Regions from separate parts of the Bacillus sp. PK6-16 genome, predicted to be linked through region 2. Evidence: riboswitches for the same ligand, from Rfam matches in the RefSeq annotation. Region 2 holds a riboswitch; the other holds the start of a gene.
What was found. Region 2 has a riboswitch for cyclic di-AMP ahead of M1D66_RS23405 (SipW-dependent-type signal peptide-containing protein). Riboswitches for the same ligand answer to the same signal wherever they lie in the genome.

Region 1: another riboswitch for cyclic di-AMP. It lies ahead of M1D66_RS17835 (APC family permease); the one in region 2 lies ahead of M1D66_RS23405 (SipW-dependent-type signal peptide-containing protein).

Annotation. Positions count from the first base shown of each region.
Region 1 covers NZ_CP096511.1:3,499,161-3,502,576, reverse strand. Annotated here, with positions in the region: gene panE (2-dehydropantoate 2-reductase) at 1-723, shown strand, start outside; gene M1D66_RS17840 (hypothetical protein) at 788-916, opposite strand; cyclic di-AMP (ydaO/yuaA leader) riboswitch at 1,057-1,203, shown strand; gene M1D66_RS17835 (APC family permease) at 1,348-3,174, shown strand.
Region 2 covers NZ_CP096511.1:4,553,868-4,557,283, reverse strand. Annotated here, with positions in the region: gene thiD (bifunctional hydroxymethylpyrimidine kinase/phosphomethylpyrimidine kinase) at 1-223, shown strand, start outside; cyclic di-AMP (ydaO/yuaA leader) riboswitch at 305-452, shown strand; gene M1D66_RS23420 (hypothetical protein) at 546-932, shown strand; gene M1D66_RS23415 (hypothetical protein) at 946-1,179, shown strand; gene M1D66_RS23410 (hypothetical protein) at 1,183-1,305, shown strand; cyclic di-AMP (ydaO/yuaA leader) riboswitch at 1,440-1,585, shown strand; gene M1D66_RS23405 (SipW-dependent-type signal peptide-containing protein) at 1,686-1,790, shown strand; gene kdpF (K(+)-transporting ATPase subunit F) at 1,787-1,867, shown strand; gene kdpA (potassium-transporting ATPase subunit KdpA) at 1,887-3,416, shown strand, end outside.

The sequences.
Region 1 (3,416 bases), 1.1 Mb from region 2:
ACAAAAGCGTATCACTTAAACGAGGCAATTCAAGATTTGAAGCCGTTTGTTGGCGAAAATACTGTAATCATTCCATTGTTAAATGGTATCGCTCATTTATCGCTATTACAAAAAGAATTCGGCGAAGAAAAAGTAATTGGCGGTTTATGCTTTATCGAGACGACGTTAAACGATCAAGGAGAAATTGTACAAACTAGCGCTGCCAACAGACTTGTGTTTGGAGAAATTAAGTCTCAAAATTCAGAGAGAGTAAAGCATATTTCTAAAGCATTTGCAGGTACGAAATCTAGTTTTGTTTTAAGTGAAAATATTACGCAAGATATGTGGCATAAATATTTATTTATTACTGTAATGTCCGGTGTGACAACGTTAATGCGTGCACCAATTGGACCAATCCGTGAAAGTGAAGGCGGCCGTGATTTTATCCGTAATGTATTTGAGGAATCTGTACAAATCATGAGAGTATTAGGAGCTCCCGTAAAGGAAAATATTGCCGAGGAACATATGAAAACAATTGATAAAATTTCGTATGATATGAAGTCATCGATGCAACGTGATATGGAGAAGGGTTCGTTTATTGAAGGGAAGCACTTGCAAGGATATTTACTGGATGTAGCAGAGAAATTTTCTATAGCGGCACCATTATTAGGCACTATATATCAAAATTTAAAGGTGTATGAAGAGATGACCTTTAACAGATCTGTAATAGAATTAGATGTATGAAAAAATAAAAAAGATAGCAATATATAAGTGTATTGCTATCTTTTTTATTTTTTTGTATGACAAATTATTTATTTCTTTTCGTTCTATCTGTCAAATTTATTTCCTGTTCACGTTTACCATATAACTGATTAATTTCATTTGCTACTGCATCTAAATATGAATCGGAAAAAATAGGCTTCTTTTCTTTAGACATATGGGTCTCCTTTGCGGATTTTTTAGTATTCATTATGTATATTTCTCAGTGGATTATGCACAATCATTTTAATTTTTTTCTTATTGAAAATTTTTGTTTACTTTTTGAAAATAAAGGAGTATTATAATCCACAGTTTCAATTTTCTAAATCGCTGAAACCGCATGGTACGGGGGACCCGTTTTTACGGATTAGTACATAATCCGATGGGGTGAATCCTTAAAAAAGGTAGGGCTACTCATAGGCCCGAATCCGACAGCTAACCTCGTAAGCGTTATATTGAGAAGGAAGGTGGAGCTTGTGCGACAAAAAAAATAATGTCTACAAGTCTATTTCGCTATGGCTTGTAGACATTTTTTGTTTTCTGAGGAAATAGTTTACTGGCTGTAACAAGCAGAAAAGTTCGTACAAAATTATTGGAGAGTGGACAGCATTGGTTTCATCTATTAAAAGATTTTTAATTGGAAGACCGTTAAAATCAACGGAGCTTGGAGAACAAAAGCTTAATAAAACGAAAGCTTTAGCTATTTTATCTTCTGACGCATTGTCATCAGTTGCTTACGGTCCAGAGCAAATTTTAATTGCTTTAGCAGGTGTTGGAGCGATCGCTTATTGGTATTCCATTCCGATCGCTGTTGGGGTATTAGTATTATTGACAGCCCTTATTTTATCTTATCGTCAAATTATTTTTGCTTATCCGCATGGCGGGGGAGCGTATGTTGTATCAAAAGAAAATTTAGGGATGAATCCAGGCTTAATTGCTGGAGGATCTTTATTAGTTGACTATATTTTAACTGTTGCGGTAAGTGTGTCCGCTGGTACAGATGCAATTACGTCTGCGTTTCCTAGCTTACATGCACACAACGTAATTATTGCGGTTATATTTGTTATATTAATTACGATATTAAATTTAAGGGGAGTAACGGAATCAGCTTCCGTTTTAGCATATCCTGTTTATTTATTCGTTTTAGCACTATTTATATTAATTGGTGTGGGCATATATAATATTTTAACTGGTCATGTTTCACCCACTTTACATGCGCCGATTGGTACACCAGTTGCAGGGATTAGTTTATTTTTATTACTAAGAGCATTTGCATCAGGTAGTTCTGCTTTAACAGGTGTTGAAGCAATTTCAAATGCAATTCCGAACTTTAAAGATCCTGCGCCAAACAATGCTGCAAAAACATTGCTTGCAATGGGTGCATTACTTGCTGTGTTATTTTCAGGAATTGTATTTTTAGCTTATTATTACGGAGTGACTCCGAGTAAAGAAGTAACAGTTGTTTCTCAAATTGCTGAACAAACATTTGGACGTAATTTCATGTACTATTTCATACAAGGTACAACAGCTTTAATATTAATTCTCGCTGCTAATACAGGTTATTCTGCATTTCCTTTATTAGCGGTTAACCTTGCAAAAGATAAATTCATACCGAGAATGTTTACGATTAGAGGAGACCGTCTAGGTTACTCAAACGGTATTATTATACTTGGAGTTGCTTCGATTATTTTAATTGTAGCTTTCCAAGGACAAACAGAACATTTAATTCCACTATATGCAGTAGGTGTATTTATTCCATTTACACTTTCTCAAACAGGGATGGTATTAAAATGGCTTCGCGAAAAGCCTGAAGGATGGGCTTTAAGATTAACGGTTAATTTAATTGGTGCAGTTATTAGTTTTATCGTAATGAGCATGTTCTTTTTAACTAAATTTGCACAAGTTTGGTCGATTCTTATTTTCTTACCAGTTATTATCTTCTTATTCCATCGAATTAAGAAGCATTATGATGCAGTGGGTGATCAATTAAGTTTAAAAACTTGCGAACCTCTTATTCCAATTGAGGGGAATGTAATTGTCGTTCCTGTAGCAGGTATGACCCATGTAGTAGAAAATTCATTGAACTATGCGAAATCCCTTTCGGCAGATCAAGTTATCGCAGTATATGTTGCTTTTGACAGAGAAGAGGAAAAGAAATTTGAAGAGAAATGGAAGAAGTGGCAACCTGAAGTAAGGCTTGTTACATTACATTCTCATTATAGAAGTATTATTCAGCCGCTAACGAAGTTTATCGATACAGTGCAATATAAGGCGAGTGAATCGAATTACCGTGTTACGGTCGTTATACCACAGTTTATTCCAAAAAAAGGTTGGCATAACATTCTTCATAATCAATCCAGTTTACTCATACGTGCGTATTTACTTTATAAAAGAAATGTTGTTATTACGACAGTTCCATATCATTTGAAAAAATAAGAAGATTTTTAAGGATAGCTTTGTGAAAATGAAGCTATCCTTTTTGTGTATATGCTATGCATAATTGCATATGGGCTTAAAAATTATACCAATATAATTTAATTGGTTATTTGAAAGTAGTGTTTTCTGTTGTGATATGTAGATATTTCAATCGATAAAGCGAATCGGATTATATTTTGAAATAAGGACATGAAAGCTTGAAAATAAAGGGAATGAAAATACTTCTTTACGATATATAAACA
Region 2 (3,416 bases):
GTTTAGAAGCGAGCGAATTCCTTCAAAGCAAACGCATGGAAGTGGGTGTACATTTGCTTCAGCGGTTACAGCAGGACTTGCGAAAGGATACTCAATTGAAGATGCTGTTCAAGAAGCAAAACGATTTATTAGTATAGCAATTGAAGAGCCATTGAATATTGGTAGTGGTCATGGACCGACGAATCATTTTGCGTATAAAGTGAATAGAACGCGTGATAGATAAGTGAAAAGCCAGTTTTATAACTGGCTTTTTTTCTGTTTACTTTTTCAAAATACAGGAGTAATATATCAGCCAGAATACATTTTTTTGTAAACGCTGAGTCCAATTATATGGAGCGGAGGAACCAATTTGTGCAGTGTCACTAGGGGTGAATCTTTCAAGTTTGAAAGTAGGGCTACTCTCAAAGTCCGAATCCGACAGCTAACTTCGTAAGCGTCTTGAGAGAGGACGGTGCCATGATGGATACATCACTTCATCGATCTGATTAGTATAGGGGAATATCAATCTATGTTTGATTTCTTTTATACTAAGGAGGATGAGGTACATGGAACTAACACTTATTTGTGTTGGAGAAGAAAGTAAGGTAAATAGTTTAAGAGATTTAGTATCATTTCAACATGAGTTAATTATTTTTACAGCAAATGAAGAGATAGCGGCTGAAGTTAGGAATTGTGGGTTTGATTGGACTTATAGCTGCAGTAAGGAGCAGGACTTTACTAGTATTTGTGAGTGTATTAAGAAGGTGATTTTACTAGGGGATGAGCTTCCAATCGTTAGTTTTTTAACAGAACACATTCGCTTTTCTTTTCAAGCACCTATTACTGTTGTTACAAGGAATAAACGATATCCAGCGAGGCTCTATGAAACAATTGGAGCTAAGTTTGTCGTGTTTACAAATTGTGATAATATTTCTTTTTTATTTTTTGAATAGGGTGGGGGAAGAAATGATGAAGGTACTATTACTTGGAGATATAGCAAATCGTTGGGCAGTATCGGTAGAGCGAGTTCAAGAATTGGTTCAGATCGATCCCCTTTTTCCAGGGCCGTATATTATATTACCATCAAAAGATGCTTTGTATTTAGAGGTAGATATTACCGAGTATGAGCAGCTACATGCAGAATTGACACAAGTTTATATTCGCGGGAGAAATTTACGTGCATTTTTACGAGGAGAATAAAGGTTGAATAAAAAAGAGCGAATGCTGAGTGCAACAAGCTATGCACTTCATGTCATTCGCTCTTTTTATTTCATATTTAAAAGGTCATTTTTAAGAAAAGAGAAGAGAAATAAAGAAAATAGATGAAATAATAGTAATAACCTTCAATGTAAGCGTTTAAATGAATATAAATATTATTATTTTCAGTAATTTACTCCTTTACAAGTGAAATATAGAGGAGTATATTTACTCTCATAAATCATTCATAAAATTTCCAAAAAAACCTAAAATCGCTGAGTTCCAGAAATGGAGCGGGGGAACCAATTTTGTGCATCGTCACTTGGGGTGAATCTTTCAGTTTTGAAAGTAGGGCTACTCTTTAGGCCCGAATCCGACAGCTAACCTCGTAAGCGTTTAGAGAGGAGGTTTACTTTTTGTTGTTCATTTTTTGAACACTGAGTAGAGCTCAGTGTTCTTTTTTAATATTTAAATGGTAAATTTTAACAAAAACAAAGCGAGGGATAGCTATGTTAGATGTTGTAATGGTCGGGATTTTTATTTTATTAGTTGCATCAATGGCAAGTCTTGCAAGTTGGTCAGATAAAGTTGTGAAAGAAGGAAAGCAATCATGATGATTGTCTTATCGGTTATTGTCGCAGCAATTACAGTGTATTTAGTGTATGCATTATTAAATCCAGAGAAGTTTTAATTAGGGGGAATCATTCATTATGATTTGGGTTGCAGTCATTATTACAATGCTCTTGTTTATTTTAGTAGCAAAGCCAACGGGGGTTTATTTAGAAAAAGCTTTTCAAGGTAGCAAAACGCTAGATAAAGTATTTGGGCCTTTTGAAAAACTTATTTTTAAAATTACGGGTGTAAAAGAATACAATCAAACGTGGAAACAGTACGCATTATCATTAGTTTTACTCAACGGATTTATGATTGTTGTTGTATATTTCATTTTCAGATTACAAGGTGTGCTGCCGCTAAATCCAGCGCATATTGAAGGGATGGAGCCTACGCTCGCTTTTAATACAGCGATTAGTTTTATGGCTGATACAAATTTACAGCATTATAGCGGTGAAAATGGTTTATCCTATTTATCACAATTAATCGGGATTACATTTTTAATGTTTGCGGCACCAGCAACGACATTAGCGCTCGTTATGGCTTTTATAAGAGGACTTGCTGGAAAAGAACTCGGTAACTTTTTCGTTGATTTTACGAGAGCGTTAACGAGAGTGTTTCTTCCTATCGCATTTATTGCGGCACTAGTTTTTGTCGCACTTGGCGTACCGCAAACGTTAGATGGGGCGGTTACAGCACAAACGATTGATGGGGCAAAGCAAAGTATATTACGTGGACCTGTTGCATCATTCGTTTCCATAAAGGAACTTGGAAATAACGGCGGTGGATTTTTCGGAGCGAACTCTACGCATCCTTTTGAAAATCCAGGACAAATGAGTAATATTTTGCAAATGATGCTTATGATGTTATTACCAACAGCACTTCCATTTACGTACGGACGAATGGTAGGAAATAAAAAACAAGGTCGCATCCTTTTCGTATCACTTTTTATGGTGTTTTTACTAGGATTTATAACGATTACGACATCTGAACTAAATGGGAATCCGGCATTAAATGGAATGGGTATCGAACATGTACAAGGAAGTACAGAAGGGAAAGAAGTACGATTTGGAACAGTATTTTCTTCACTATACGCAACGGTAACGACAGCTGCTGAAACAGGCGCTGTTAATACGATGCATGATACGTTAACACCAATTGGCGGTTTAGTTCCGCTTGTAAATATGATGTTAAATACTGTGTATGGCGGCGTTGGAGCAGGTTTTGTAAACATTATTATGTATGCAATTATCGCGGTGTTTATATCTGGGTTAATGGTTGGACGGACACCAGAGTTTTTAGGTAAAAAGATTGAAGGTAAGGAAATGAAATTAATCGCGGTCACGATTTTATTTCATCCATTGCTCATTTTAGGATTTTCGGCATTAGCTCTTTCAACAAATTTAGGGACGGATGCTATTTCTCATTCCGGTTTCCACGGTTTGACGCAAGTGGTATATGAATATACATCGTCAGCTGCGAATAACGGATCTGGATTTGAAGGATTAGGAGATAATACACCGTTTTGGAATATTACGACTGGTTTAGTTATGTTTTTAGGACGTTACTTCAGTTTAATTACGATGCTAGCTGTGGCAGCTTCATTGAAAGAAAAAACGGTAGTGCCA